Regions from separate parts of the Kluyvera fluvialis genome, predicted to be linked through region 4. Evidence: predicted binding sites of a transcription regulator. Region 4 holds the regulator's gene; each other region holds the start of a gene.
The links. The regulator CRP, encoded in region 4, controls carbon source genes, mostly activating them, when cyclic AMP is high. The targets are predictions, from matches to a motif close to ATGTGANNNNNNTCACAT.
Positions count from the first base shown of each region.

Region 1: the regulator CRP is predicted to act here: its motif matches at 6,081-6,098, upstream of AC6I4B_RS20670 (glycine dehydrogenase).
Region 2: the regulator CRP is predicted to act here: its motif matches at 5,234-5,251, upstream of AC6I4B_RS04595 (acetyl-CoA C-acetyltransferase).
Region 3: the regulator CRP is predicted to act here: its motif matches at 2,309-2,326, upstream of AC6I4B_RS22965 (6-phosphofructokinase).

Region 1 is NZ_AP046142.1:4,367,652-4,375,697, reverse strand. Features, by position in the region: gene fbp (class 1 fructose-bisphosphatase) at 1-751, opposite strand, end outside; gene mpl (UDP-N-acetylmuramate:L-alanyl-gamma-D-glutamyl-meso-diaminopimelate ligase) at 927-2,300, shown strand; gene AC6I4B_RS20700 (GNAT family N-acetyltransferase) at 2,379-2,909, shown strand; partial or broken gene AC6I4B_RS20695 (hypothetical protein) at 2,858-3,028, opposite strand; partial or broken gene AC6I4B_RS20690 (hypothetical protein) at 3,018-3,395, opposite strand; gene yjgA (ribosome biogenesis factor YjgA) at 3,466-4,017, opposite strand; gene pmbA (metalloprotease PmbA) at 4,112-5,464, shown strand; gene cybC (cytochrome b562) at 5,526-5,912, shown strand; gene AC6I4B_RS20670 (glycine dehydrogenase) at 6,200-6,538, shown strand; gene AC6I4B_RS20665 (SFCGS family glycine-rich protein) at 6,549-6,911, shown strand; gene AC6I4B_RS20660 (DUF4312 family protein) at 6,914-7,213, shown strand; gene AC6I4B_RS20655 (DUF4311 domain-containing protein) at 7,235-8,011, shown strand; gene AC6I4B_RS20650 (DUF4310 family protein) at 8,024-8,046, shown strand, end outside.
Region 2 is NZ_AP046142.1:943,107-951,152, forward strand. Features, by position in the region: gene AC6I4B_RS04570 (ABC transporter ATP-binding protein) at 1-534, shown strand, start outside; gene mqo (malate dehydrogenase (quinone)) at 727-2,385, shown strand; gene AC6I4B_RS04580 (amino acid permease) at 2,447-3,676, opposite strand; gene AC6I4B_RS04585 (multidrug/biocide efflux PACE transporter) at 3,788-4,249, opposite strand; gene AC6I4B_RS04590 (LysR family transcriptional regulator) at 4,344-5,213, shown strand; gene AC6I4B_RS04595 (acetyl-CoA C-acetyltransferase) at 5,324-6,514, shown strand; gene AC6I4B_RS04600 (oligogalacturonate-specific porin KdgM family protein) at 6,987-7,703, shown strand; gene AC6I4B_RS04605 (oligogalacturonate lyase family protein) at 7,906-8,046, opposite strand, start outside.
Region 3 is NZ_AP046142.1:4,863,330-4,871,375, forward strand. Features, by position in the region: gene AC6I4B_RS22955 (PTS sugar transporter subunit IIC) at 1-854, opposite strand, end outside; gene AC6I4B_RS22960 (PTS sugar transporter subunit IIB) at 847-1,161, opposite strand; gene AC6I4B_RS22965 (6-phosphofructokinase) at 1,173-2,153, opposite strand; gene fdhD (formate dehydrogenase accessory sulfurtransferase FdhD) at 2,601-3,413, opposite strand; gene fdnG (formate dehydrogenase-N subunit alpha) at 3,875-6,925, shown strand; gene fdxH (formate dehydrogenase subunit beta) at 6,938-7,840, shown strand; gene fdoI (formate dehydrogenase cytochrome b556 subunit) at 7,837-8,046, shown strand, end outside.
Region 4 is NZ_AP046142.1:409,926-417,971, reverse strand. Features, by position in the region: gene AC6I4B_RS01935 (hydrolase) at 1-484, shown strand, start outside; gene AC6I4B_RS01930 (YheU family protein) at 481-699, shown strand; gene AC6I4B_RS01925 (phosphoribulokinase) at 762-1,631, shown strand; gene AC6I4B_RS01920 (OsmC family protein) at 1,681-2,085, opposite strand; gene crp (cAMP-activated global transcriptional regulator CRP) at 2,390-3,022, shown strand; gene AC6I4B_RS01910 (YccS/YhfK family putative transporter) at 3,071-5,146, shown strand; gene argD (bifunctional acetylornithine/succinyldiaminopimelate transaminase) at 5,139-6,356, opposite strand; gene pabA (aminodeoxychorismate synthase component 2) at 6,441-7,004, opposite strand; gene ppiA (peptidylprolyl isomerase A) at 7,105-7,677, opposite strand; gene tsgA (MFS transporter TsgA) at 7,953-8,046, shown strand, end outside.

The DNA of each region.
Region 1 (8,046 bases), 1.0 Mb from region 4:
AGTTACGATGGAAATCCGCCACCAGAGAACCGATATAGCGTGAAGTGTACGGGCGCTGCGTGGACTTATCTTCTTCCTGGCAGAACTTGATGTACTTTTTCACCCCGTTCGGGAATTTGATGTAGTTCCCTTCGTTGATGGAGTAGGTCGTGCCGCGTTCCGGGAAGTGCATACGCTCCTGGCACAGGCAGAACACGCCCAGCGACGGGTCGTAGGTAAAGGCGTGCACGCCGCAGCCGGTGGTGTACACCAGCATGGTGGAAGAGCCGTAAACCACATAACCGGCGGCAACCTGCTTATTGCCAGGTTGCAGGAAATCTTCTTCTGTTACCGGCGTGCCCACTGGGGTGACGCGGCGATAAATTGAGAAGATAGTCCCAACAGAAACGTTAACGTCGATGTTAGATGAGCCATCCAGTGGATCCATCAGCACCACATATTTTGCGTGCTCGCAGCCGTCGAAAACAACGATTTCGTCTTCTTCTTCGGAGGCTATACCGGCGACAATGTCACGTGCACGCAGCGCTGCTTTTAATTTCTCGTTCGCAAACAGATCGAGTTTTTGCTGTACCTCTCCCTGTACGTTTTCAGCGCCGCTGGCACCCAGGATATCGACCAGACCGGCCTTGTTGATATCGCGGTGGATGATCTTAGCACCTAACTTTATTGCCGACAGTAAAGCGGTAAGCTCACCGGTCGCATGAGAAAACTCATGCTGTTTTTCGACAATAAATTCACCTAACGTTTTCATAACACTTTCCCTGCATTGGATGTTGAGTAAAGCGACTGCAACAATCTTAACAAAGAATAAAAAAAGTTCGCACAGGTGAATCGCGCCAGCAAACTACGGAATATCCTGAAATGCATTTCTCTGCTGGCAAACATATGGGTAAAATGCGGGGCAGATAAAAAAAGGATAGTGACGTATGCGCATTCATATTTTGGGTATTTGTGGCACTTTCATGGGCGGTCTGGCGATGCTGGCGCGTTCGCTGGGTCATGAAGTCACGGGTTCGGATGCTAATGTGTATCCCCCGATGAGCACACTGCTTGAAAAGCAAGGCATTGATTTAATTCAAGGTTACGACGCAAGCCAGCTTGATCCGCAGCCGGATCTGGTGATCATCGGCAACGCCATGACTCGCGGTAACCCGTGTGTTGAAGCGGTGCTGGAGAAAAATATTCCTTATATGTCCGGCCCTCAGTGGCTGCACGATTTTGTGCTGCGCGATCGCTGGGTACTGGCCGTAGCGGGAACGCACGGTAAAACCACTACCGCTGGCATGGCGACCTGGATCCTTGAAGCATGCGGCTATAAGCCGGGCTTCGTCATTGGCGGTGTACCGGGCAACTTTGAGGTTTCCGCGCGTCTGGGCGACAGCTCGTTCTTCGTGATTGAAGCCGATGAATACGACTGTGCCTTCTTTGATAAGCGCTCCAAGTTCGTGCACTACTGCCCGCGTACGCTGGTTCTCAACAACCTTGAGTTCGATCACGCGGATATCTTTGACGATCTGAAAGCTATCCAGAAACAGTTCCACCATCTGGTGCGTATCGTGCCAGGGCAAGGGCGCATTATCCTGCCGGAGAACGACGCTAACCTGAAACAAGTGATGGCGATGGGCTGCTGGAGCGAGCAGGAGCTGGTGGGTGAGCAGGGTCACTGGCTGGCGAAGAAACTGAACGCCGATGCGTCCGAATGGGAAGTGCTGCTCGACGGTGAAGTGGTCGGTCAGGTGAAATGGGGCCTGGTTGGCGAGCACAACATGCATAACGGCCTGATGGCGATTGCTGCTGCTCGTCACGTGGGCGTTACCCCTGCGGATGCCGCCAATGCGCTGGGCAGCTTTATCAATGCCCGCCGCCGCCTTGAACTGCGCGGTGAAGCCAACGGCGTTTGCGTGTATGACGATTTTGCTCACCACCCGACGGCGATCCTCGCCACATTACAGGCGTTGCGTGGCAAAGTGGGCGGTACGGCGAAAATTATCGCGGTACTGGAACCTCGCTCCAACACCATGAAAATGGGCATCTGCAAAGATGATTTAGCGCCGTCTTTAGGCCGCGCGGATGAAGTGTTCTTGTTGCAGCCGCAGCATATTCCGTGGCAGGTCGCGGAAGTGGCGGAAGCCTGTGTGCAGCCTGCGCACTGGAGCGCGGACGTAGACGCACTGGCTGAGATGATCGTGAAAAGCGCCAATCCGGGCGACCATATTCTGGTCATGAGCAACGGCGGTTTCGGTGGTATTCACCAGAAATTGCTCGACGGTCTGGCGAAAAAAGCGCAACAGCAACAGTAAACCTCTCCGCTCAGGTTTCTTCAGGCCAATCGGGAAACCGGTTGGCTTTTTTTATTTCGATTTCAGAAGAGTTTATGCATGTTAACGTCTCAGAAACTGACTTCAGACACGTCGCCGCTGTTTTCCCGCGTGGATGCGCTTTATGCGCTCGCGTTTCCCTGGCATGAACAGCGGGAGCGGGCGGCGAAGCAACAGGCGCTGAGCGATTCGCGCTATGCGCTGGAAGCGTGGTTTGACGGTGAACAGTTTGTTGGCATGAGCGGTAGCTGGCTGATTGACGACATGCTCTATATTGAGCATCTGGCGGTTGATGGCGCGCTGCGCTCGAAAGGCTACGGTAAGATTTTGCTGGCGGAACTGCTGCTGCGCGCTCCGGTCACCGTGCTGGAAATTGATCCGCTTACGACAGAGATTGCGCATCGCCGGTTACGTTTTTATGAGTCGATGGGGTTTGCCGCCAACCCGTGGGCACACGCGCACCCGACTTATCACCAGGGGATTGCCGATCATAAATTGGTGGTTTTAAGTTATCCGCAGAAAATCGATGAAGCGAAGTATCAGCGCTTCAACACCGCATTGCGCCAGGTAGTGATGGGCCTCGACGCGTAGGCCCAACGGTGCGAATTGCCGGATGGCGGCGTAAACGCCTTATCCGGCCTACAAACCCACGCAAATGGTGGCGTACAAACCCGCGTAGGCCTGATAAGCGCAGCGCCATCAGGCAGAACGGAGCAGAGTTGCCGGATGGCGGCGTAACGCCTTATCCGGCCTACAAACCCACGCAAATGGTGGCGTACAAACCCGCGTAGGCCTGATAAGCGCAGCGCCATCAGGCAGAACGGAGCAGATTGCCGGATGGCGGCGTAAACGCCTTATCCGGCCTACAAACCCACGCAAATGTTGACCTACAAACCCGCGTAGGCCTGATAAGCGCAGCGACATCAGGCAGAACGGAGCAGAGTTGCCGGATGGCGGCGTAAACGCCTTATCCGGCCTACAAATCGATGCAAATGGTGGCGTACAAACCTGTGTAGGCCTGATAAGCGCAGCGCCATCAGGCAGAACTGGGCAGATTGCCGGATAGCGGCGTAAACGCCTTATTTGGCCTACAAACCCGCGCTATCAGGCAAAAAAATACCCTCGCGAGGAGGGCATTTTGTGGGGCTTATTCCTGGTGCTCTGCCAACTCGCGCAGATACTGGAAAATCTGGCGGGCCGATTTCGGCGGCTTGTTCGCGGCCTTTTCTTTCTTGGCGTTGCGGATCAGCGAACGCAGTTGCTGACGGTCGGCGTCAGGCCACAGGTTCAGCACGTCGGCAACCGCATCGTCACCTTCATCAACCAGGCGGTCACGCAATTGTTCCAGTTTATGGAACAGAACGACCTGTTGGTTATGACGGTTTTTCAGCTTGTCCAGCGCCTGGCGAATCGGATCGACGTCGCGGCTACGCAACATTTTACCAACCAACTGCAACTGGCGGCGGCGGCCTTCCATCTTGATACGCTGCGCCAGCTCAATTGCGGCGCGCAGGTCGGTATCCAGCGGGATCTTCTCCAGCGCGTTTTTACCTAGCTCAACCAGTTCCGCCCCCAGCTTTTTCAGCTCTTCGGCGTCACGTTTAATTTCACTCTTGCTGACCCAGATAATTTCATCATCTTCGTCCTCGATATCGTCACCGGGGACTTCGTCGAGCCAGTCTTCGGGCTGCTTTGTCATTTCAGGCTCCTTAAAAAAGAGGCTAATACTAACAGCTTGAGCGCATACTGAGAATGGGTTCTCTGTTAGACTTCATTTAACTTTACCTCAGATTATGGCATTGATGATGAAAGTAACCACACAAGTTGCGGAACAACGTATTGCGCTGGAAAAAGCCGTCTCCACGGCGCTGGAGCTGGCGGCAGGTAAATCAGACGGCGCAGAAGTCGCGGTCAGTAAAACCACCGGTATCGGCGTTAGCACTCGCTACGGTGAAGTCGAAAACGTCGAATTCAACAGTGATGGCGCACTGGGGATAACCGTTTATCACCAGAACCGTAAAGGTAGCGCATCGTCTACGGATCTCAGCCCAGACGCCATTGCCCGTACCGTACAGGCGGCGCTGGATATCGCCCGTTATACCTCGCCGGACCCATGCGCAGGCGTGGCGGATAAAGATCTGCTGGCATTTGAAGCCCCAGATTTAGACCTGTTCCACCCGGCGGAAGTCACCCCGGATGAAGCCATCGAAATGGCGGCGCGCGCGGAACAGGCTTCTTTGAAAGCCGACAAACGCATTACCAATACCGAAGGCGGCAGTTTCAACAGCCACTACGGTATTAAAGTGTTTGGTAACAGCCACGGCATGTTGCAAAGCTACTGCTCGACGCGCCATTCCCTCTCTAGCTGTGTGATTGCCGAAGCAAACGGCGATATGGAACGCGATTACGCCTACACCATTGGCCGTGCGCTGGGCGACCTGCAAACACCTGAATGGGTTGGCGAAGAGTGCGCGCGCCGCACGCTGTCGCGCCTGTCTCCGCGTAAGCTCTCGACCATGCAAGCACCGGTTATCTTCGCCAATGAAGTGGCAACCGGATTGTTTGGTCACCTGGTCGGCGCGATTGCCGGTGGTTCGGTTTATCGTAAATCCACCTTCCTGCTGGACTCTCTCGGCCAACAAATTCTGCCGGAATGGTTGACCATTGAGGAACATCCACACCTGCTGAAAGGGTTGGCGTCTACGCCGTTCGACAGCGAAGGCGTGCGCACTGAACGCCGCGAGATCATTAAAGACGGCGTACTGACCCAATGGCTGCTGACTAATTACTCCGCGCGTAAGCTGGGGCTTAAGAGCACCGGTCATGCGGGCGGCATCCATAACTGGCGCATCGCCGGGCGTGGCCTGAGTTTTGAAAAGTTGCTTAAAGAGATGGGCACTGGTCTTGTCGTCACTGAATTGATGGGGCAGGGTGTGAGTGGGATAACCGGCGATTACTCGCGCGGTGCATCGGGCTTCTGGGTTGAAAACGGCGAGATTCAGTATCCGGTGAGCGAAATCACCATCGCGGGCAACCTGAAAGATATGTGGCGCAATATTGTCACCATTGCCGACGATATTGAGACGCGTAGTAATATCCAGTGTGGTTCCGTACTGTTACCGGAGATGAAAATCGCCGGCCAGTAATCACGTTTAGGGCGCATCCTGCTGCGCCCGTTTTGCTTAAATAATAAAAAGGAAGTGAGCAATGCGTAAAACTCTGTTAGCGATGTTGGCGGTCTCTACTTTTGCCCTCGGTTCGGCGTCGGCGTTTGCCGATCTGGGCGAAGATATGGATACGCTGGCGCAAAATCTTCAGGTAGTCGAAAAAACTACGGATGTCGGCGAGCTGAAATCAGCGCTGACCAAAATGCGCACGGCAGCCGTCGATGCGCAGAAAGAAACTCCGCCGAAGCTGGAAGGCAAAGCGGCTGACAGCGCAGAGATGAAAGATTATCGCCACGGTTTTGATGTGCTGATCGGCCAGATTGATGGCGCGCTGAAGCTGGCGAACGAAGGCAAACTCAAAGAGGCCCAGGCGGCAGCTCAAGAGTTAAAAACTACCCGTAACGAGAACCACAAGAAGTTCCGCTGAGCCTTTATTGGGGGGCATCTGCTGATGTCTCCCGCTTCTCACCCCTGAAAATTCCGTCGATATCACACTTTTCTCCTTTATTTTCCCATTGCGTTTTCCTATTGCCTTGACGCTTAGACGTGACATCCATCACGAGAATATATCCATATCATCATATTCGTGATGAATATGTGAATCAGATCACCCAGGCCGTCCTCCTTTCCACTTCGAAGTGGAAAACAACTCGCTACAAACTCCCCCTCCCCGGCGTTAGTTTTATCCCCAGAGACATTAGCGGGGAAATACAAGTGAATAACGGAGCGGTAATACACGACGCAGGGGAGCAGGCAACGCAGACAGAACAGCTGGCCGACAAAATGTTGCAGCAGGTGTTCGCTCTGTTACGCCGACGCGATATCACCCCTAACGACGTGCAGGAGCAAATGCTGACTTCCCACGTGCGGGCGATGGCCCACCGGTCAATTAGCGGCGAGCCGCTGCCGGAAGTGGATGCCAGCCTGTTTGAAGAAATTTCTGAAGATTCAATGATGCTTGCCCGCGAAGTGGTCGCGGAGTTCGGCAACCTGCCTGATGAAGAGGCCTGGCTGCTCTCCGTTCACTTCGAAGTAGCAAAAGACAACCTGTAAGGAGCAAAAAATGGAACAAATCACCGTAGTTATTGGCGACCGCCTGGGGAAAGGACAAAAAGTTGCCGCTGGCGCAGAAAAAGCCGGTGCTCGTGCAGTTGTGGTTCCGGGCGTGGCCGCAGATATGAAGTTGGGTGACATGATGAAAGCGGAAAACGCCACCTTTGGCATCTCTTTCTGCGGCAGCGGCGGCGCGGGCGCTATCACCGCGCAAACTAAATACGGCTACAAAGCAAAATACGGGATGCGTTCAGTAGAAGAGGGCGTTACCGCCATCAACGAAGGCTGCAATGTCCTGGGCTTCGGTTTTATGGACAAAGAAGAGCTGGGCGAGCGCCTGGTAGAAGCCTGGAAGAAGAAGTACGGCGCTTAACGATGAAAGAGCAATTCACCACCACGGTGAGGGTCACGGGCAAAGGCGAGAGCAAAACACGGGCGTTCGCCGATGCCCTGAACCATGTGCAGGCAGCGGTGATGAAAACATCATCGCGCATCTTACTGCGTATTGAGCCACAGGATGTGCAAGTTGTTCATGCGCGTGAAGCGGTGCGAAAAGAGGCGTTCTTATTCTTCTTTTTACGTCGTGAACGACGAGCGTACAGCGTGGAGCTGGACGTTACCGTCAACGTGACCGCCATTGACATCGATAAAGTGGATTTCGTCACGCAAACCTGATTTTTACCAAAGGGTCAGATTATGTTCCTGATAATTTTAATAAAATCGCTCATTATCGGCGGCCTGGTTGGCGTCGGTGTGGGGGCCGGAGCGGCACGCATGTTTCATGCGCCCACCACCCAGGGGATGGGCGCATTTCGTACTCTGGGCGAGCTGAACTCCTGCGAAGGCGATCCGGCTTCCCACTTCTCCTTTGGCCTCGGCTTCTTCTTTAACGCCTGGGCTTCTTCTGTTGCAGCAGGTTCCTTCACTCAGGACGTTGACCACCGCATTATCCCGAACTGGGGCGCGGCAGCGCTGATGCTGAAAAACCGCAACGTAGGCGAAACACTGCACGACCCGAAAAAAATGGCGATTGCCTGCGGCATCATCGGCATGATTGTTGTCGCCTTCCTGAACCTGACGGCCTCTTCAGTACCGCAGGCGTTGCAGGTGACGGCGGTGAAAGTGCTCGTCCCGGCGGCAAACCTGCTGGTCAACACCGTGATGCCGGTGATTTTCTGGCTGGCAGCGATTGATGCCGGTAAAAAATCGGGCTTCTGGGCCACCATTTTCGGTGGTGCTGCGCAACTGATTATGGGCAACGCCGTACCGGGCCTGGTGCTGGGCATCCTGATTGGTAAAGGGGTAGAAGAAAGCGGCTGGAACCGCGTCACCAAAGTGATGATGGGCGCTATCGTTGCGCTGTTCGTCCTGAGCGCCTTCTTCCGTGGCTTCGATATGAAGATGATCGAATCCTTCCACCTGACCGTGCCGAACTGGCTGGATCTCATCCACAACTCACTCAGCGGCAAATAACAGGAGCCTGATATGGAACAGAATAAAGGTTTTTG
Region 2 (8,046 bases), 530 kb from region 4:
CACGGCATGAGTCGTGAGCGGGCGGTGATTTTTCAGGAGCCGCGCCTGCTGCCGTGGCTGACGGTGCTGGAAAATGTCAGCTTTAGCCTGGATGTGCAAGGCGTGCCGCGCCAGCAGGCCAGATCGCGAGCGAAACAGGCCATTGAACTGGTGGGGCTGAGCCACTGCGAACAGGCGCTGCCAAACCAGCTTTCGGGGGGCATGGCCCAGCGCGTTGGCATTGCCAGAGCGCTGACTATTCAGCCGGAAATCCTGTTACTTGATGAGCCGCTGGGCGCGCTGGATGCGATGACAAAAATCACCATGCAAGAGGAGCTGGCGCGTATTCGCGATGCCGAAAATATCACGATGGTGCTGGTGACGCATGACCTGGAGGAGGCGATTTATCTGGCGGATCGGGTGCTGATTTTGCCTAAAATAAAGGGCGATGCGATCCGTACCATTGAGGTGACGTTACCTCGCCCTCGCGTGCGCAGCAGCCGTGATTTTGTCGCGCTGCGCCAGCAATTAATGGCTGAATTTGGTCTGCATTAATTATTGCTTTGTAATCTAACGCGTTATTTTTATTTCCGTGCGAACAGTGAGGATGATTTTTTTAATTAAAAAAAGCAAAATCGGATTTGTTGTTAACAATATTAATGTGAAAGTGAGTGATATTTTAAAATAATGTAAAAGTGCGCTACTATTGGTGCACTCATTACATTTTGCTATGCGAATATCATCATTATGCCTGCAATTAATAAAAAACTATTTTCTCTGGCGACAATAGCGCTGCTGGTTAACTCAGCGGCTTACGCAAATACCGATACGACGCAAAAAACGGATGTCCTGCTTATTGGCGGTGGGATCATGAGTGCGTCGCTGGGCACCTGGCTGCAAGAGCTACAGCCGGACTGGAAACAGGTCATGGTCGAGAAGCTCGATAACGTGGCATTAGAATCGTCTAATGGCTGGAATAACGCCGGGACGGGCCACTCCGCCAATATGGAGCTGAACTACACGCCGGAGCGCCCGGACGGTAGCATTGACGTCACCAAAGCGCTGGAAATTAACGAACAGTTTATGATTTCCCGCCAGTTCTGGTCGTCTCAGGTGAAGCGTGGCATTTTGCGTGATCCGCACGCCTTTATTAACTCTACGCCGCATATGAGTTTTGTGTGGGGCGACAAGAACGTGAATTACCTGGAAAAACGCTATGACGCGTTGCAGAAAACCACATTGTTCCAGGGCATGAAATTCTCGACCGATCATCAGCAAATTGCCCAGTGGGCGCCACTGGTGATGGCTGGCCGCGACCCGCAGCAGAAAGTTGCCGCCACCTGGACTCCAGCCGGGACGGACGTCAACTACGGTGAGATCACCCGTCAGCTTATCGGTAGCCTGCAAAAAAACAGCCACTTCTCACTGCAAACCTCTGCGGAAGTGACCGAGTTTAAACGCAATAGCGATAACTCCTGGCACGTCACCATCAAAGATGTGAACAACGGGCAACTGCGCGCGGTTGACGCGAAATACGTGTTTATCGGTGCGGGCGGCGGGGCGCTGAAACTGCTGCAACAAACCGGCATCCCGGAAGCTGACAACTACGCCGGTTTCCCGGTGGGGGGGTCCTTCCTGATGACCGAAAACCCGGACGTGACGCGCCAGCACCTGGAAAAAGTCTACGGTCAGGCTTCCGTCGGTGCGCCGCCGATGTCAGTGCCACATATCGATGCGCGCTTTATCGATGGCAAACGCGTGGTGCTGTTTGGGCCATTCGCCACCTTCTCGACCAAGTTCCTGAAAAACGGTTCGTTCTTTGATTTGCTGAACACCACCACGACCAGCAACGTGATGCCGATGACCCACGTAGGTCTCGACAACTTTGACCTGGTGAAATACCTGATAAGCCAGGTCATGCTGAGCGACGACGACCGCTTTGCCGCGCTGAAAGAGTACTACCCGCAAGCGCGCAAAGAAGACTGGAAGCTGATTCAGGCCGGGCAGCGCGTACAGATTATCAAGAAAGATGCCGATAAAGGCGGCGTGCTGAAGTTGGGTACAGAAGTGGTTGTTGACCAACAGCGCACCATTTCGGCTCTGCTGGGGGCATCTCCGGGTGCGTCTACCGCAGCGCCAATTACTCTGAACGTGATGAAAAAACTGTTCCCGGAACAGTTCAACTCACCGCAATGGCAGAGCAAAATTCGTGAAATTGTCCCGAGCTTTGGCCAGAACCTGAACGGCAACACCGCGTTGACCCAACAAGTGTGGGATGACACCGCAGCGACGTTGCAGCTCACCAAACCACCGGTTATCCAGATGCCTGAAGCGCCGGTCGCACAAGCTAAACCGGCGGAGCAGCAGCCTGCGAGCGCATCGCCGCAGCACGATATGGCGCTGTAATTGCCCATAAAAAAGACCTGGCGGGTTCCCCCGACAGGTCTTTTTTTATGCCCGTTATCGGTTAACCTAAGAACATCACCGATACGCACAGCAGGCCAACAATCAGCGTAATCAAGCTACCGAGCGAACGGTAAGGCTTAAGCGCAGGGATCAAATACGTTGAAAGCGTTGGCATGATAAACAGAATCATCGCAATCAACGGCCCACTGATGGCGTAAATCATCGAGATGGCGTTCGGGTTGATGCAGCAGACGATAAACGTCACCGCCGACACCAGCATGATGGATAGCCCACGGTTAAACGAACGGCTTTTACGCACGCCAACCTGATTCAGCGACGATTTCACTATTTCGCTCGCCCCTTCAATCACCCCAAAATAGGTTCCGAGGAACGACTTCGACATCGCCACAACCGCCACAATAATGCCGGAGATAGACAGCCAGCCAGGGGCGTTCGGGATCATCGACAGTGCCGACAGTATGGTTACGCCTTCATCTTTGGCGGCGTTGATATACTCCGGTGGAATCGACAACAGGCAACTGAACACGAAGAACAGTACGCTCAGGCAGATAATCAGGTACGCGACCTTCATGATTTTTTTGCATTTACCCATCGCAAGCTCGCCATATTTCTCCCGCCGGTCGATGGCGAAGGTGGAGATAATTGGCGTATGGCTAAAAGCGAAAACCATCACGGGAATAGATAACCACACCTGATGCAACGTATGAGGTGTTACCTCCATCTGCGTCGTCAAAAGCGACGGCTGCCAGACTTTGGTCAGGTAAACCGACAGGAACAGGAAGTAGGCTATCAGCGGGAATACCAGCATCCCCATCACTTTGATGGTGGTCTGACGCCCCGTCAGGAAGATGAGGTTGAGCAACAGCACCACGCCAAAGCTAATCAGCGCACGAATTGGTAGCGTGATTGGCATATAGCGGGAAAGCTGTTCTGCCAGCGAGTTGGTAATGGCGACCGCGTAGATAAGCACCACCACGAAGAACGCGACAAAGTACAGCGTGGTGATGAGGTTGCCGATCTTTTTCCCATAATAGTGGGTCACAGCACCGGTGATGCCGACACTTGCAGGTGTGTTGGCGGATAGGATGAACTGGCATAAAGCGCGATGCGGCCAGTACGTTAAGGGCCAGGCGACGAGGGCGGTAATAAACAGCACCACGGCACCGGCAGCACCCAACTGGATGGGCAGGAACAAGGTTCCGGCTCCGACGGCCGTGCCATACAGGGCAAAGCTCCAGAGAGTCTCTTCTTTTGACCAAATTTTAGACATTATCTGAATTTATCAACCATAAAACCGAAAAAATAGCCGCTAATTTACCATATTAAGCATTTCGTGTGGTTGAACATTTCCAGACCGATAGCTATCGGTCTGAAAAAAAGACTAATTTCGGACAAACATATTTTGCATACGGCGCTTCATCAGACGCGCGCGCAGAACGTCGTAAACCCAGTTGTAGAGCATGGTGTACGGCAGGAAGAACAGGAAGAAACCTATTTCCAGCGTCAGCGCCTGTAGCAGCGTCACGCCCAGAACCAGCGAGACAATATTGACGCCAATAATGATAAAGCCGCACTCAAACCCCAGCGCGTGCAGGGCGCGAATTTTCGCGGTACGCGTGACGCGGGTGACAGGCCACAGACGGTCAAAAACGGCGTTATAGATGATGTTCCAGATCATGGCGGTGGTGGCCAGAATGACCGTCAGCCCACCCATTTCCAGCACCGAGCGCTGCATCAGCCAGGCGGTCGTTGGGGCGAGGATAGCGGTGGCAATCCCTTCAAAGCATACCGCGTGGAAAATACGCTCCGGGAGTTTTCGGCGATGTAATGAATTCTGTTGCATGGTGAAACCTTGTATTGAGTCAGTGCTATTGCGCGCATTTTATGGGGAAATGTGATAAGTAAAAGATAGAATCCATCGATAAAGTAGATACATCATGCGCTATTCCCCAGAAGCATTAACCGCATTTGTTGAAACGGTGGCCTGTGGCTCGTTCTCAGCGGCGGCGCGTCGTTTACGTAAAAGCCAGTCAACCATTAGTACCGCAATCGCGCATCTGGAGGTCGATCTCGGTGTAACGCTGTTTGACCGTTCGGCGCGCCAGCCGGTTCTGACGGCTGAAGGGCAGCGGGTGTTGAGCTACGTGCAGGCGATTCTGGCAGCCAGTGAGAGATTAGATGAACTGGCGGTGTCGCTGAGTGGTGAAACCGAAGCGCGGCTGGCGTTTGTGCTCTCCGATACCCTGCACCCGGATGTGCTGGAGGATTTGCTGGCGCAGTTTGACCGCCAGTTCCCGCATACCGAATTTGAGTGTCTGGTTGGGGAAGATGATGACGTTATCGATTTGTTGCAAAAAGGGCGCGCGCAGGTTGGGTTGATTGAGGCGCGTGATGACTATCCTACCGATATTGGTCACATCCGGCTGCCGATGCAGAGCCACATGGCGATTTATGTCGCACCTTCGCATCCACTGGCGGCGGTACACAACGTTGAGTGGGAATTGCTGCGTACCTGGCGCGAACTGCGTTTGAATACCTATCTGGAAAAACGCCCGACGCCCGCACGCGGGCCTGTGTGGTCTGCACCGAACTATTTGATGTTATTGAGTATGGCGGCGCAGGGTTTAGGCTGGTGCGCCTTGCCTTGTGCGCTGGTGGAGGAGTTTTCTCGCTCGGCAGAACTGAAGATGCTGGATATCGCTGGCTGGCCGATGTCGGTGTCTATCGATCTGCTATGGCATAAAGATGCGCCGCTGGGCGCGGCGGGAAGCTGGCTGCGGCAGTACCTGCAACAGGTTGCGGCTTAGGCGGGCGATATGAATTTCCTTTGTGATAAAACTCACTTATTTTAAACAATTGCGAAAAAATTTGATAACAATCATCTACTATACGGAGGTTATTTTGCGCTGAGGTTTAGATGAAAGATGTCGTTATCGTAGGTGCGGTTCGTACGCCAATCGGCTGTTTTCAGGGGGCGCTTGCGCGTCATTCCGCTGTAGAGTTGGGCAGTCTGGTGATTAACGCATTGGTAGAACGCAGCGGTATTTCTGCGGCGGCTATTGATGAGGTGATTATCGGCCAGGTTCTGACGGCGGGAACGGGGCAAAACCCGGCACGACAATCGGCGATTAAAGGCGGCTTGCCGAATACCGTGTCGGCGATCACCATTAACGATGTCTGTGGTTCTGGCCTTAAGGCGCTGCATCTGGCAACGCAGGCGATTCAGTGTGGCGAAGCGGATATTGTGATTGCCGGTGGGCAAGAGAATATGAGCCGCGCACCGCATGTATTAACCGACAGCCGTACCGGCGCACAGTTGGGGAACAGCCAACTGATTGACAGCCTGGTGCATGATGGCCTGTGGGATGCGTTTAACGATTATCACATGGGCGTAACGGCGGAAAATCTGGCGCGGGAATACGGCATCAGCCGTGAGCAGCAGGATGCCTGGGCGCTCAGTTCCCAGCATAAAGCGCGTAAAGCGATTGATTCCGGTCGTTTTCGTGATGAAATTGTACCAGTCATGAACCCGCAGCCAGGCGGCACTTCCCATATTGTTGATACCGATGAACAGCCGCAAACCGATGCCAGCGCAGAAGCGTTAGCACGTCTGGTTCCTTCTTTTGATAATCAGGGGTCGGTTACTGCCGGTAATGCGTCTTCCATTAATGATGGCGCGGCGGCGGTATTGATGATGAGCGAAAGCAAAGCGCTGGAACTCGGTTTGCCGATCCTTGCGCGGATCCGTGCCTTTGCAAGCGTGGGGGTTGATCCCGCGTTGATGGGTATTGCGCCGGTGTATGCAACCCGCCGTTGCCTGGATCGCGCCGGTTGGCAGCTTGGCGATGTGGATTTAATCGAGGCTAACGAAGCGTTCGCCGCTCAGGCGATTTCGGTAGGCAGAATGCTGGAGTGGAACGAGCACAAGGTGAACGTCAACGGCGGGGCTATCGCGTTGGGGCATCCGATTGGCGCGTCCGGTTGCCGTATTCTGGTTTCTTTGGTACACGAAATGATTAAACGTGATGCCCGTAAAGGGTTAGCGACGCTGTGTATTGGCGGAGGGCAGGGCGTTGCTCTTGCCGTTGAGCGTGATATTCAGCAATAAACCTTGAATCCCCCCATTTCCCTTCTTTCAGAAAGGCCTCGCACGAGGCCTTTTTTGTGCACGTCCTTTATCCCGCCTAAAGATAAACGTGAAAATGTCTAGCCTATTTCTCAATCAATTTATTTTCATGTGTGTTATCGGGAAATATTTAAAATGGTTAAATAATTAGCGTGGTTATTGATGAGGTGGTGATTGTTAGCATTAAATAAAATAACGTGCGTTATTTATTTTTCTCTAACTTGCTGTAAATTAAGTGAATTCAATAAACTACAATTCAATTTTAATAAATCTTTGTGATCTGAGTTTTAATTTTCATGGGTTATGTCTGATTTTTATTGAGCTTTGTCACGTCCTCTCTATCTCTCCATTCAAGAAATAAATAATTACGATCTCGATCACTAAAATGCAAGGTTGAAAAAAATAAAATCCAATTCCATAAAAAAGAAACATAATTTCAATTGAGGGATGGCAAATGCTTAAGAAAACTCTGGCCCTGGCTGTATTATCTAGTCTGTCTTTCGCTGCATCGGCGGTAACGGTGGATCTGCGTCATGAATATATTGATAGCGGCTCTAACGCTGACCGTGTGGCTGTTTCCCACCGCTTTGACAATGGTCTTGGTTTTGGTGTGGAAGCGAAGTGGAAAACGGGCGGTGATACTGATAAACAGGACCGTCCATTTAACGAAATGGTTGGCAACGGCCATGAAGAGTCCATCAACTGGCGTTGGAAAGCGACGGATAATTTTGCTCTGAACCCTGGCTTTAATATCGAAAGTAAAGACAGCTTCTCTATCTACAAACCTTATCTACATGCGCAATACAGCTTTGATAATGGTTTCTATGTTGCGGCTCGTTATCGTTATGAATATACCCGTGTACCCGCGACCTCCAGCAATGGCGGCGGCGTCGATGATAAAGTGAATAAAGTGGACACTTGGGTAGGTTGGGCAATGGGCGACTGGCGTGTCGAGCTGAACTATGTTTATGCGCGCAGTACCGAGGCTGACTCAAAACATAAGAGCCTGTACCGCAATAATAACAAACCGTACAGCAACGAATATAACGCGAAGCTGGCTTATAAATGGGATAAAAACTGGTCCCCATATTTTGAAGTGGGCAACGTAGGGGTGAAATCTACCGATGAGCGTCAAACGCGTCTGCGTGTCGGTGTTGCGTATACCTTCTAAATAAAGTCGGACTCTCATCCGTTTTCCCCCCGGAGCATTTAGCCGGGGGTTTTTATTTGTCTGTGATTCCCGTTTTTATCTTTCCCTTAGGTTTATTATATCTGCCTAATCTTGATGACCTCATGCTCTAAACGTCAGGCAAAAAAAAGTCCCCCCAGAGGAGGGACAAGGCCAGTTACAGAAACACAAAACTCAGAATTAATTATGCTTGCATCAGCGTACGTTCAGTCGGCAGTTTGGCAATATACAGCGCGGGTTTACCGTCTTTGTCAGAGCTAAACAGCACCGCGCTATCGTCTGGGGTAAAGGACGGATGTGGATGGGTAACCTGACGGCTGTTTTG
Region 3 (8,046 bases), 510 kb from region 4:
AGTTCATTGAGCAGTAAACGCACACCACTATAAAGCACGAAGACACCCGCCACGAACTGAATAGATTGCATAAACGCGTACATCAGGTAGTTCACACCATTTGAAAACTGGCCGATATATTCAGGCCCTGCCGCCAGCGCAGGAATGAGATACATCGGCACCATCACCACCGCCATCGCGAGGTAGGTGTCTTGTAGGAATTTAAAATTATCCGGTAATTCGAGATCTTCCGTGGAGCGCGAACCTTTACCCACTACTTTGGCGACTGCCGCTTGTACCAGATAACCGATGGTACAAAAGTGCCCTAGCGCGACATCATCAGAACCGGTAATACGCCTTACCACCGGCTGGGCCAAAGCAGGCATCAGCACCGCCATGACACCGCCAAAAATACCCCCGGTTAAGATCAGCGGTAAACCTGTTAACCCGGCTTTATAGCCAATAACAGCGCCAATGGTTGCCATCCACAGCAGTGCCTGGCCGGTCAGGAAGATATATTTCAGTGGTGTCAGCCGTGCAATAATGATGTTAACGGCAAAAATAACCAGCAACGTTAGCGCGACTTCCGATCCCAATTCACGGTTGGCTAATCCGGCAATAGCAGCCACATCGGTAATGTAGCCCTTCATACCGAATCCCTGAGTAAATATGTCATTCAGGAACGTAAGTGTGGCAACAATAATGTTAATGCCTGCCATCATAATCAAAAAACCAAGCAGGGTTTTAAATGTCCCTTCAACCGTTTTGCCCAGTGATTTTTTCTGTAAAATCAGCCCCAGCATCGCAATAAATGCAACAAGAATAGAGGCCTGGCCAAGCAAATCTTTCACGATAAACTCAACGAAACTATTCATGGTCGGCTACCTGTAGATTACGTTCATTCAAGAATGCGACAATCTTTTTCTCTATTTCGTCTTTGTCCGTGAGTTTATTTAATATCACCACTCGCTTAATTTCTTCTTCACTTGCATCGGCTGTTAATATGTCAGCAAATGTTTTCTGAGTCAGAATCATATCGGATTTAAAAGCTCCGGCTTCAGATACCGTGGTATGTTCGATATGAGCAGGAATCTCTAATTTTTTTAAAACAGCCTTTGCCGTCATTTCAATAGCAAAGCTAGAACCAAGGCCGCAGCCACATACGCAAAGAATTTTCAGCATGTAAGGTCTCCTCAAATAATATTGAGTTGTTTGGCAAGTTTGTAATAGTGTCCTTCAGTATCTACCAGACGTTTTTTCATACTTACTAAATCTATCGGAATAGGTTTGTTACTTGAATTTATAATAATGGCTTTATTTCTCATCCCTGATTGAATGCAGCGAACCACTTCATTAGCCATAATGGTTCCTTGATAAATCTCTTCACAAGTTGGATCGCCATTACGTAATCCGTAGCCAATAATGGTCTTACGAATGCGCACACCAATGCGCGGCTCTAGCTGTTTGATCATCGTATCAATAGCACCCTGGAAACCGGGTGAATATTCTCTGGTGTAGCCTTCAGAGCAAAGAATGACAACACTATTCTGATTTGCCAGTTTTTGCTTAACTCGGCTAGCCAGTTCCTCCAGAGGTATCTGAGACTCCGGGATTAACGCAATATCAGCATTACACTTAATCGCCGACTGTAACGTTAATTCACCGCAGTAGCCGCCCAACATCTCAACCATAAAAACTCGACCCGGTAGCGCTCTACCGGTATTCCTTAGACGAGACACCTCCTTAATAATCTGCTCACAAGCTGTCGAAAAACCGATGGTATAATCACTACCATAGACATCATTATCGATGGTCATCCCGACACCAAAGCAATTTATATCAAACTCGCTCAGGGTATTCAGGAACTGCAAACTACCATCACCCCCCGCCATAATTAAAACATCAATCCGCAATGATTTTATTTTTCTGGCAATAACTTCATACTCACTGCGCTGTAGTTTACGACTGGTACGCCCTGACGTAATCATGGGAATCGATGCAATGGAATAATCGACCAGATCACGCCATGCGGCTTCATGATGATTTTTATCCAACAGCCCCGAAATACCGCCATTGAATAATGTTATGTCAGCATTAGCGAGTTTTGCTATCTGGAAAATAAAGTTATTAATTCCTGACACGTCTCCGCCACTAATAACAATCCCGATTTTCATTTCATGCCCTCGCCGATTCCCGTGTAAATATTTTTCCCTGACTTCAAGCCTCTTATTTGCAACGAAGATCACACAATTGTTATAATTAACGCTCAGTCAAATATTGACGATATCGTTTCAAGGCTATTTTTTGTGATCTGTCACGCATTTTAAAAATGAGATCGAAATAACATTTATTATCAAAACATCTTTATTATCATGGCGTTAATAAACGAAGAAATAACGGTCGTGATTGCGGTAATTTCGCGGAGAAATGTCGATAAGGTGATTGTATGAAAATGCGAGAAATATCACGTTTTTTTAAGCTGGAGAGGAAACAAAGGCGAGAAAAACAGGGAAAATGCTAACTACAGCTATAGCCAAAATAATTAAAGCTGCATATATACTGACCGCAGGCCGGATAAGCGTAGCGCCATCCGGCAATACCACTGCAACGCCTTATCAGGCCTACAGCACCTCACCCGTATCTAGAGCACTGATTAACCGCTGTGGATGGGTATAAATCGTCGCTCTGCCGGGTTTGCAAAAACCGACCAGCGTCAGGTTGCAGCGTTCAGCCACCTCCACCGCTAGCGTAGTGGCCGCAGAGACAGCGAACAGAATCTCAACGCCACACATGGCGGATTTCTGCACCATTTCATAACTGGCACGGCTGGAAACTAACGCCGCGCCTTCCTGCCAGAGTGCGCCCTCTTTGGCTCGGTGGCCGAGTAATTTATCTAACGCAACGTGGCGGCCAACATCTTCATGCCCGCCCACCAGCTCACCCGATGGCATTATCCATGCCGCCGCGTGGGTACAGCCCGTTTCACGTCCCACCGGCTGGACATCATTTAAATGCCGCAGCGCGTTATCAAGATGAGCGAGATTAAAGGTCTGGGTGAAAGGCAGCGGCCTGATGGGCTTGCCGATGTCGTTAAGCTGTTCGACGCCACACACGCCGCAGCCGGTTCGCCCGGCTAGCGCGCGGCGGCGCTCTTTAAGCCCCATAAAACGGCGGCTGGAGAGGTCGATTTGTACTTCAAGGCCGTTGCAGGCTTGCGTGACTTCAATACCGTAAATTTCGCGCGGATGTTCAATAATCCCTTCCGACAGCGAAAAACCGATCGCGAAAGCCTCTAAATCTTTTGGCGTCGCCATCATCACAACGTGAGAGATGCCGTTGTAGACCAACGCAACGGGAATTTCTTCAGCAAGAATATCCGGTGTGGGTTGCATGATTTGTGGCCTTCTGAAGACGGAACGCTCGGCGGAACCAATAAGCTGCGACGATGGTTTGACTTCATCTTTTACATTAAACACGGCAATTACTCTGAACAACAACGGAAAAGGAGAGACGCCTATTCCATCACATTCGGAAGGAATCAGTGCTTATTATGGATCAAGTTTCCGGTCTAATAACACACAATCTTAATCCCCTCAAATTGACTTGTACAAAATTACTGATGAAAATACCCATACTCCCTATGGATTAATCGAATTAACCGCCGCGCCACGACCGTCTTTGTTATGCGCAAAATGCGATCAAAATCACAATTCAATGTTAATACAAAGAAGCTCCATTCACCCATCGTTAACCGCATTAGAACAAGCCTACCGAACTTGTGGTATTCTGAGTCAAAGCCCTTTTGGAACTAAGGGCATCGTGTTATTCAGAATCTTTGTCGTGTTAGCGGCAAAGGAAACTACAAGCAATGACAATGTCGAAACAAGGAGCACCCATGCAGGTCAGCAGAAGGCAGTTCTTTAAGATCTGCGCTGGCGGTATGGCAGGAACCACGGCTGCGGCGCTGGGCTTTGCCCCAAGCATCGCACTGGCGGAGACACGGCAGTATAAGCTGCTGCGCACCCGTGAAACCCGTAACACCTGCACATATTGTTCTGTCGGCTGCGGGCTGTTGATGTACAGCCTCGGCGACGGCGCGAAAAACGCTAAAGCGTCCATTTTCCATATCGAAGGTGACCCGGACCATCCGGTAAACCGTGGCGCTCTGTGCCCGAAAGGTGCAGGTCTGGTGGATTTCATTCACTCCGAAAGCCGCCTGAAATACCCAGAATATCGCGCACCAGGCTCCAATAAATGGCAACAAATCAGTTGGGATGAGGCATTTGACCGCATCGCCAAACTGATGAAAGAAGACCGTGACGCTAACTACGTCGCGCAGAACGCCGAAGGCGTTACCGTTAACCGCTGGCTCTCCACCGGGATGCTGTGTGCATCCGCGTCGAGCAACGAAACCGGCTATTTAACACAAAAATTCTCCCGCGCGCTGGGTATGCTCGCGGTCGATAACCAGGCGCGCGTCTGACACGGACCAACGGTAGCAAGTCTTGCTCCAACATTTGGTCGCGGTGCGATGACCAACCACTGGGTTGATATCAAGAACGCCAACCTTATCGTGGTGATGGGCGGTAATGCCGCTGAAGCTCACCCCGTCGGGTTCCGCTGGGCGATGGAAGCTAAGATACACAACGGCGCGAAGCTGATTGTTATCGATCCTCGTTTCACGCGTACGGCGTCGGTCGCCGATTTCTATGCACCGATTCGTTCCGGTACTGACATTACTTTCCTGTCAGGCGTTATGCTGTACCTGCTGAACAATGAAAAATTCAACCGCGAATACACCGAGGCCTATACCAACGCCAGCTTGATCGTGCGTGAAGATTTTGGCTTTGAAGATGGCCTGTTCACCGGCTATGACGCGGATAAACGCAAGTACGACAAAACCAGCTGGAACTATGAGCTGGATGAAAACGGCTTCGCCAAACGCGATACCACGCTGCAACATCCACGTTGTGTATGGAATCTGCTGAAGCAGCACATTTCCCGTTACACGCCAGATGTTGTCGAAAACATTTGTGGTACGCCGCAAGCTGATTTCCTGAAAGTATGTGAATACATCGCAGAAACAAGCGCTCACGATAAAACGGCGTCGTTCCTGTATGCCCTCGGCTGGACACAGCACTCCATTGGCGCACAAAACATCCGCACCATGGCGATGATCCAGTTGCTGCTCGGCAACATGGGGATGGCGGGCGGCGGCGTGAACGCCCTGCGCGGTCACTCCAACATTCAGGGGCTGACTGACCTGGGCCTGCTGTCACAAAGCCTGCCAGGCTATATGACGCTGCCAAGCGAGAAGCAAACCGACCTGCAAACGTATCTCGCCGCCAACACGCCAAAACCGCTGCTGGATGGCCAGGTGAACTACTGGGGCAACTACCCGAAATTCTTCGTTTCGATGATGAAAGCCTTCTTTGGCGACAAAGCGACGAAAGAAAACGATTGGGGCTTTGATCTGCTGCCGAAGTGGGACAAAGGCTACGACGTTCTGCAATATTTCGAGATGATGAACCAGGGCAAGGTCAACGGCTATATCTGCCAGGGCTTTAACCCGGTTGCGTCGTTCCCGAATAAAAACAAAGTGGTCGCGTCACTGTCGAAACTGAAATTCCTCGTGACCATTGACCCGCTCAATACCGAGACATCAACGTTCTGGCAGAACCACGGCGAGTCGAACGATGTTGACCCATCGCAGATTCAGACTGAAGTTTTCCGTCTGCCATCAACCTGTTTCGCAGAAGAGAACGGTTCTATCGTCAACTCCGGTCGCTGGTTGCAGTGGCACTGGAAAGGCGCGGATGGCCCAGGCGATGCAGTTACCGATGGCGAAATCCTGGCCGGTATCTTCCTGCGCTTGCGCAAGATGTACGCCGAACAGGGCGGCGCAAACCCAGAGCAGGTGTTGAGCATGACGTGGAACTACTCCACGCCGCATGAGCCTGCGTCGGAAGAAGTCGCGATGGAGAGCAACGGTAAAGCGCTGGCCGATATTATCGACCCGGCAACCGGTGCGGTGTTGGTGAAAAAAGGCCAACAGCTCAGCACATTTGCACACCTGCGCGACGACGGTACGACGTCTAGCGGTTGCTGGATTTTCGCCGGTAGCTGGACGCCGGAAGGCAACCAGATGGCACGTCGTGATAACGCCGATCCGTCAGGACTGGGCAATACATTGGGCTGGGCATGGGCGTGGCCGCTGAACCGCCGCATTCTGTATAACCGTGCTTCCGCTGACCCACAGGGCAACCCGTGGGATCCAAAACGCCAACTGCTGAAATGGGATGGCGCGAAATGGGGCGGTGTGGATATACCGGACTACAGCGCCGCCGCGCCAGGCAGCAATGTGGGGCCGTTTATCATGCAGCCGGAAGGGATGGGCCGCCTGTTTGCCCTCGACAAGATGGCAGAAGGGCCGTTCCCGGAACACTACGAGCCGTTTGAAACGCCGCTGGGCACTAACCCGCTGCACCCGAACGTTATCTCCAACCCTGCCGCCCGTATCTTTAAAGGCGACGAAGAAGCGCTGGGTAAAGCCGACAAGTTCCCGTACGTCGGGACAACGTATCGTCTGACCGAGCACTTCCACTACTGGACCAAACATGCGCTGCTTAACGCTATCGCACAGCCGGAACAGTTTGTGGAGATTGGAGAGAAGCTGGCGAATAAACTCGGCATCGCTCATGGCGACACCGTGAAAGTGTCCTCTAACCGTGGCTATATCAAGGCCAAAGCGGTGGTCACCAAACGTATTCGCACGCTGAAAGCCGACGGCAAAGATATCGATACCATCGGTATTCCTATCCACTGGGGCTACGAAGGTGTGGCGAAAAAAGGCTTTATTGCCAACACGTTAACGCCATTCGTCGGTGATGCGAACACGCAAACGCCGGAGTTTAAAGCCTTCCTCGTGAACGTGGAAAAGGTGTAACGGAGACGACCTATGGCTTATCAATCGCAAGACATTATCCGTCGTTCCGCGACTAACGGTTTCACCCCCGCGCCTCAGGCGCGGGATCACCAGCAGGAAGTGGCGAAACTTATCGACGTCACCACCTGTATCGGCTGTAAAGCCTGTCAGGTGGCGTGTTCGGAATGGAACGACATTCGTGATGAAATCGGCAGTAACGTCGGCGTGTACGACAACCCGGCTGATTTAACCGCGAAGTCCTGGACGGTGATGCGCTTCTCGGAAGTGGAGCAAAACGACAAGCTGGAATGGCTTATCCGCAAAGACGGCTGTATGCACTGTGCAGACCCTGGCTGCCTGAAAGCATGTCCGTCAGAAGGGGCTATTATTCAGTATGCCAACGGCATCGTCGATTTCCAGTCTGAGCAGTGCATCGGCTGTGGCTACTGCATCGCGGGCTGCCCGTTCAACGTGCCGCGCCTGAACCCGGAAGACAACCGCGTCTATAAATGTACGCTGTGCGTTGACCGTGTGACGGTGGGACAGGAACCGGCCTGCGTGAAAACGTGCCCGACCGGCGCTATCCACTTTGGTTCGAAAGAGGATATGAAAGTGCTGGCAGGCGAGCGCGTGGCAGAACTGAAAACGCGCGGTTACGATAACGCGGGCTTGTACGATCCGGCGGGCGTTGGCGGTACTCACGTCATGTACGTGTTGCACCACGCCGATAAACCGAATCTGTACCACGGCTTGCCAGAGAACCCAGAAATCAGCGCTACGGTGAAATTCTGGAAAGGTATCTGGAAACCGCTGGCGGCAGTCGGTTTTGCCGCAACGTTTGCAGCAAGTATCTTCCACTACGTCGGTGTCGGCCCGAACCGCGCGGAAGAGGAAGAAGACAACCTGCATGAAGAAAATGACGAGGTGCGCAAATGAAACGACGTGACACCATCGTGCGCTACACCGCGCCGGAACGTATCAACCACTGGATCACCGCCTTCTGCTTTATACTCGCGGCGGTGAGCGGGCTGGGGTTCTTCTTCCCCTCCTTCAACTGGCTGATGCAAATTATGGGCACTCCACAACTGGCGCGTATTCTGCACCCGTTCGTTGGCGTAATCATGTTTGCCTCGTTCATCATC
Region 4 (8,046 bases):
CGCGCCGTTTATGCTCGAAGCCTGTAGCTACCACATGGACAAAGGCTTCTCGCGGGTTTACCAGCGCTATCTGTTAAACCTGCTGAAAGGCAACGCCGCACGTAAGCTCAAGGCTTATCCAGGCTCGCTACCGGTGGATCTGCGCCAGTTGAAAAGTATGCGTCACATCCGTGAATTTGATGATTCGATCACCTCGAAGATTCACGGCTTTGCCGATGCCATCGACTACTATCGCCAGTGCAGTGCAATGCCGACGTTGAGCAAAATCACCAAACCGACGCTGATCATTCATGCGAAAGACGATCCTTTTATGGATCACCACTCGATTCCCGCGCAAGAAGAGCTACCGGAGAACGTGGAGTACCAACTGACGGAGCACGGCGGCCACGTCGGGTTTATCGGTGGCACACTGTTCCACCCAGAGATGTGGCTGGAAAAACGCATCCCTGCGTGGCTAATGTCAAGGCTCGGAGGCAAAGTATGATTATTCCCTGGCAAGAAATTCCGGCTGAAACCCTCGACAATCTCGTGGAAAGCTTTGTCTTGCGCGAAGGCACCGATTATGGTGAATATGAACGCTCACTTGCGCAAAAGGTCGCCGATGTTAAAGAGCAATTAAAAAGCGGCGAGGCGGTGCTGGTGTGGTCTGAACTTCACGAGACGGTCAACATCATGCCCCGCAACCAATTTCGCGGTTAACGATAACGACGGGTGACAGCAGGCGCTTTCGCGTTCTGTCGCCTGTTCAGGGAGTTATTCGCATGTCTGCCAAACATCCAGTTATTGCTGTTACCGGCTCCAGCGGAGCGGGAACCACCACCACCAGCCTGGCCTTTCGTAAAATATTTGCCCAGCTCAACCTGCGTTCAGCGGAAGTTGAAGGCGACAGTTTCCATCGTTACACCCGCCCAGAAATGGATATGGCCATTCGTAAGGCTCGTGATCTGGGCCGTCATATCAGCTATTTCGGCCCGGACGCCAATGACTTCGGCCTGCTTGAACAAACCTTTCGAGAGTACGGCCTGAGCGGTAAAGGGCAGTCGCGTAAATATCTGCATACCTACGATGAAGCCGTACCGTGGGATCAAGTACCGGGGACGTTCACCCCCTGGCAGCCATTGCCGGAACCCACCGATGTCCTGTTCTATGAAGGGCTGCACGGCGGCGTAGTGACGCCACAGCATGACGTCGCACGTCATGTTGATTTGCTGGTTGGCGTAGTGCCTATCGTCAACCTGGAGTGGATTCAGAAGATGATTCGCGACACCAGCGAGCGTGGGCATTCGCGTGAGGCGGTGATGGACTCCGTAGTGCGCTCAATGGAAGACTACATCAACTACATTACTCCGCAGTTCTCGCGCACCCATATCAACTTCCAGCGAGTGCCAACGGTCGATACCTCTAACCCGTTTGCTGCGAAAAGCATTCCATCACTGGATGAGAGTTTTGTGGTCATTCACTTCCGCAACCTGGAAGGGATTGACTACCCGTGGCTGCTGGCGATGCTGCAAGGCTCGTTTATCTCGCATATGAATACGCTGGTCGTTCCCGGCGGCAAGATGGGGCTGGCGATGGAGTTGATTATGATGCCGCTGGTACAGCGGTTAGTGGAAGAGAAGAACAACGCCTGAATCATCACGATTGCCCGATAGGCAGGACGCCGCCGGGCAATCACGGATATCAGCCTTCAATCACTTCGTATGAGTGCGTGATGTTGACAGCTTTACCCAGCATCAACGCCACTGAGCAGTATTTCTCCGCCGACAGGTCAACCGCGCGTGCAACAGCCGCATCTTTCAACTCTTTACCGCTCACAATGAAGTGCAGGTTGATGTGCGTGAACAGGCGCGGTGCTTCTTCGCGGCGTACGGAAGTGAGCTTTACTTCGCAGTCAGAAACGTCATAGCGGCCTTTTTGCAGAATAGACACCACGTCAATTGCGCTACAACCACCGGCCGCCATTAGCACGATTTCCATCGGGCTTGGCGCTTTATCGCCAGAGTTGCCGTCCATCAAAATTTGGTGGCCAGAAGCCGACTCACCGAGGAAGGTCATCCCCTCAACCCATTTCACACGCGCTTGCATAATATTTAACTCCCAGGTTGCAATTTTCTTCCCAGATTACGCGCACATAACAAATCTCGCAACGGAAGGCGATCGCCGTCATGCTGAAGCGAGACACCAGGAGACACACGGCTCAAGCTATGCTAAAACAGTCAGGATGCTACGGTAATACATAAACGTACTGCATGTATGCAGAGGACATCACATTACAGGCTGCGGCAATATTCGACAGCCGACTTCCCAGGTAACGGGAAGGATACTATTGCAACCGGTGGCTGCAATGTTTTTGCCGCCGGAAAGAGCTTATAACAGAGGATAACCGCGCATGGTGCTTGGCAAACCGCAAACAGACCCGACTCTCGAATGGTTCTTGTCTCATTGCCATATTCATAAGTACCCCTCGAAGAGCACGCTGATTCACCAGGGTGAAAAAGCAGAAACGCTGTATTACATCGTCAAAGGCTCAGTGGCTGTACTCATCAAGGACGAAGAAGGGAAAGAGATGATCCTCTCTTACCTTAACCAGGGCGATTTTATCGGCGAGTTAGGCCTGTTTGAAGAAGGCCAGGAACGCAGCGCGTGGGTACGGGCAAAAACCGCTTGTGAAGTTGCTGAAATCTCTTATAAAAAATTCCGTCAGCTGATTCAGGTTAACCCAGACATCCTGATGCGTCTCTCTTCGCAAATGGCACGTCGTCTGCAAGTCACGTCTGAAAAAGTCGGCAACCTGGCATTCCTGGACGTGACAGGTCGTATCGCACAGACGCTGCTGAACCTGGCAAAACAGCCGGACGCCATGACTCACCCGGACGGTATGCAGATCAAAATCACCCGTCAGGAAATTGGTCAGATCGTGGGCTGCTCCCGTGAAACAGTGGGCCGTATTCTGAAAATGCTGGAAGATCAAAACCTGATCTCCGCACACGGCAAAACGATTGTCGTTTACGGTACTCGCTAATCCTTTAAAACGGCGTATTGTTCCAACGGTACGCCGTTTTTGTCTCTTATGTGGCGCAGGCTGATTTACCACCCGGAAGTCAACTATGCACTGCGGCAAACGCTGGTGTTATGTTTGCCGGTCGCCATTGGCCTTATCTTCGGCCATCTTCAACAAGGTCTGCTGTTTTCGCTGGTTCCCGCCTGCTGCAATATTGCCGGTCTTGATACCCCGCATAAACGTTTTTTCAAACGCCTGATTATTGGCGGCTGTCTGTTCGCCGGATGCAGTCTTGCCGTTCAGTTGTTGCTGGCGCGCGAGGTTCCGCTACCGTTGATTCTCAGCGGGCTGGCGCTGATTTTGGGCGTAACGGCGGAGATAAGCTCCCTGCACGGGCGGCTGCTGCCGGCTTCGCTGATTGCCGCTATTTTTACCCTCAGCCTGGCTGGTAATATGCCCATTTGGCAGCCGCTGCTTATCTACGCACTCGGCACGCTGTGGTATGGATTATTCAACTGGTGGTGGTTTTGGATTTGGCGCGAGCAGCCGCTGCGCGAGTCACTAAGCCTGCTCTACCGCCAGCTCGCCGACTATTGCGAAGCAAAATATAGCCTCCTGACGCAGCACACCGACCCCAACACCGCGCTGCCGCCGCTTTTAAGCCGCCAGCAAAAGGTGGTTGACCTTATTTCTCAGTGTTATCAGCAGCTACACATGCTGGCGGCAAACCAGAATAACGATTACAAACGCCTGCTGCGCGCCTTCCAGATTGGCCTTGATCTACAGGAGCACATTTCGGTGAGTCTGCATCAGCCAGAGGAGGTGCAAAAACTGGTCGAACGTAGCCACGCTGAGGCGGTGATCCGCTGGAATGCCCAGACCGTCGCCGCGCGCCTGCGGGTGCTCGCGGATGACATTCTCTATCACCGCTATCCCAGCCGTTTCAGTATGAAAAAACAGATTGGCGCGCTGGAGAAAATCACCGAACAGCACCCGGATAACCCGGTTGGGCAGTTCTGTGCCTGGCATTTCAGCCGCATTGCTCGCGTACTGCGCTTCCAAAGGCCGCTGTATCCGCGCAATCTGATGGCGGATAAAGAGCGCCGCCTGCCGCTGTTGCAGGCGTTAAAAAGCTATCTGTCGCTGAAGTCCCCCGCACTGCGCAATGCCGCCCGGTTAAGCGTGATGCTGAGCATCGCCAGCCTGATGGGCGCGGCGCTGCATTTGCCTAAACCGTACTGGATTTTAATGACGATATTATTGGTCACGCAAAACGGTTACGGTGCGACCCGTGTGCGCATTTTCCACCGTGCGGCGGGCACGCTGGCGGGTCTGGTTATCGCCGCCGTGGCCCTGCACTTCCACACGCCGCAGGGGCTGGCGCTCACCGGAATGCTGCTCATCACGCTGGGGAGTTATCTGATTATCCGCCGCAGCTATGGTTGGGCGACCGTCGGCTTCACCATCACAGCGGTATACACCCTGCAAATCCTCACGCTGAACGGTGAGCAGTTTATCGTCGCCCGTTTTCTCGACACCATTATCGGCTGCCTGATTGCCTTCGGCGGGATGCTATGGCTGTGGCCGCAGTGGCAAAGCGGCTTACTGCGCCAAAACGCCCAGGCGGCGCTGGAGGCGGATCAAGACGCCATTCGCCTGATACTCAGCGATGACCCGCAGGCGCCAAAACTGGCGTATCAACGGATGCGCGTGAACCAGGCGCACAATACGCTGTTTAACTCTTTAAACCAGGCGATGCAGGAGCCGAGCTTTAACTCGCGTTATCTGGACGATATGAAACTGTGGGTAACGCATAGCCAGTTTATCGTCGAGCATATCAACGCCATGACCACGCTGGCGCGCGAGCACAATATGCTTACGCCGGATTTAGCGCAGCAGTATCTGGAGTCGTGCGAAATTGCCCTGCAACGCTGTCAGCAGCGTCTGGAATATGATGAGGCGGGAAGTAGCGGCGAGGTGAATATTATGGAGTCGCCGGATGCGCTGTCCCACGGTGCGCTTAGCACGATGGAACAGCATCTCCAGCGTATTTTGGGGCATCTGAACACCATGCACACTATCTCGTCGGTGGCCTGGCGTCAGCGCCCTCGGCAGGGCGGCTGGTTAAAACGGCAGGCTAGCTAACGATTTTCGCCACCGCCTGCGCAAAACGTTGCAGGCCATCATCGATATCCGCGTCGTCAATCACCAGCGATGGTGCAAAGCGCATCACATCTGGCCCGGCGTTCAGCACCATCACGCCCTCTTCTGCGGCGGCATACAAAATATCGCGCGCGCGGCCTTTGTACTGCGCATTCAGCTCCGCGCCAATCAACAGCCCCATACCGCGAATATCGCTGAACACATCATACTGCGCGTTGATGTCGTGCAGATGCTGCACAAAACGTTCACGCCTGGACTTCACGCCGTCCAGCACTTCTGGGGTATTGATGATGTCGAACGCGGCTCCGGCAACAGCGCAGGCCAGCGGGTTGCCGCCATAAGTTGAGCCGTGCGAACCCACGTGGAACGCGCTGGCAATCTCTTCGGTGGTTAACACCGCGCTTATCGGAAAGCCGCCACCCAACGCTTTGGCGCTGGTCAGGATATCCGGTGTCACGCCATAGTGCATATAAGCAAACAGAGAGCCGGTACGCCCCATGCCGCTTTGTACTTCATCAAATACCAGCAGCGCCTGGTGTTTATCGCACAACGCTCGCAGCCCCTGGATAAACTCCGGCGTTGCCGCCATCACGCCGCCTTCACCCTGAATCGGCTCCACCACAACAGCGCAAGTATGGTCGTCCATCACCGCTTCAACTGCGTGCAAGTCATTGAACGGTACGTGGATGATATCGGCGGGTTTTGGGCCAAAACCGTCGGAGTATTTCGGCTGCCCGCCGACCGAAACGGTGAACAGCGAGCGCCCGTGGAAAGCGTTATGGAAGGCAATAATCTTGGTTTTATACGGGCTATGACGAGTGGATGCATAATAACGCGCCAGCTTGAAGGCGGTTTCGTTGGCTTCCGTCCCGGAGTTCATAAACACCACGCGCTCGGCAAAAGTGGCATCCACCAGCTTTTGTCCCAGACGTAGCGCCGGTTCGTTGGTGAAGACGTTACTGGTATGCCACAGCGTTTCACCCTGGCTTTTCAGCGCCTCTACCAGTGCCGGGTGACAATGACCCAGCGCCGTCACCGCGATACCGCCTGCAAAATCAACGTACTCTTTGCCCTGCTGATCCCACACGCGGCTGCCCTTACCCTTCACCGGGATAAACTCCGCCGGTGCATAAATGGGCAGAATGACCTGATCAAAGGTCGCGCGGGTGATTGCAGGTTGTTTGGTTTCCATGTCATGCCCTTCTTCAAACGATGAAGCAATGATTGTGAGAATTTATACACAAAATATGCATAAAAAATCACAGCGTGGCAACTACTATCGCTGGAGGAAGTTTGCCAGCAGCGCGTGTCCCTGCTCGCTGAGAATGCTCTCTGGATGGAACTGCACCCCTTCCAAATCCCACTGGCGGTGGCGAATCCCCATGATTTCCCCCGCTTCAGTGCGCGCGGTCACTTCAAAACAGTCGGGCAGCGTATCGGGTTGAATCAACAGTGAGTGATAGCGGGTGACGGTCAGCGGGTTATTCAGGCCGCGAAATACGCCCTGTTGCTGATGAGTAATCGGTGAGGTTTTGCCATGCATGACTTTTTCGGCACGAACGATGCGCGCACCAAACGCCTGTGCAATCGCCTGATGGCCTAAGCAGACGCCAAGCAGCGGTATTTTGCCCGCATAGTGGCGAATAACCTCCAGGGAGATACCGGCTTCATCCGGCGTACAAGGGCCGGGGGAGATAACGATTTTTTCCGGCGCTAGCTGGGCGATGTCTGCCAGCGTGATTTCGTCATTACGCTTGACCGTCACGCTCGCACCCAACTCGCAAAAATATTGGTACAGATTCCAGGTAAAAGAATCGTAGTTATCAATCAGCAGGATCATGGCGGCTCCGGTTATTTCATCTGCCGCCATTCTATACATAAAATCATTCAAGCTGCATCAAGGCGGCGGCCTCATGCCAGACGCCGCCAAAGATCATTGCTTACGGCAGCACTTTTGCGGAAAGGATAACCACAGGCTTAGAAGGAACATTTTGGTACGGCCCTACGTTGTGGGTCTGCACCTGGGAAATTTTGTCTGCCACGTCCATGCCTTTCACCACTTTGCCAAAGACGGCGTAGCCAAAATCACGCTGGCCGTGGTCGAGGAATGCGTTATCCGCCACGTTAATGAAGAACTGGCTGGTTGCACTATCTTTATCAGCAGTACGCGCCATCGCGATGGTACCACGAGTGTTGCGCAGGCCGTTGTCTGCTTCGTTTTTAATTGGTGGGTTCGGCTGCTTTTGCTGCATCTGCTCGTTAAAACCGCCGCCCTGAACCATAAAGCCAGGAATAACGCGGTGGAAAGTGGTGTTGTTGTAAAAACCACTGTTGACGTATTTAAGGAAGTTATCAACGGAGACTGGCGCTTTCTGGCTATCCAGTTGCAGCTCAATGTTGCCAGCAGAAGTGGTCAGCAACACATGCGGATCGTTTTTAGCCGCTAAAGCCGCAGGAGCCATCGCCGAGAGAGCAAAAACAGCCGCCATGGCCGCCAGAGTTGATTTGAGCATGAGAATTCCTTTAACGGTGCAGTAGAGAAGCAAGTGGCTTGATTCTAAAGAGGCTTAGCCCCTCAGGCCAGCGCTTTACCAAAGTTTACGCGGATGTAACATTTATAATGATCAGGGTAAGAATGGCCCACTCATTTCCGTGATCCAAATCACATTGACGTATGCAATGATTTATCTATTACACAATAAAACTATGAATATATCACTTCAATGACTAAAATCTGCTCGCTCAGCGCAGTGTCAACGCGCTTTACACAACTATTCACAGGCCAGTCATGACTAACAGCAACCGTATCAAGCTCACATGGATTAGCTTCTTCTCCTACGCCCTGACCGGCGCGTTGGTGATCGTCACCGGGATGGTGATGG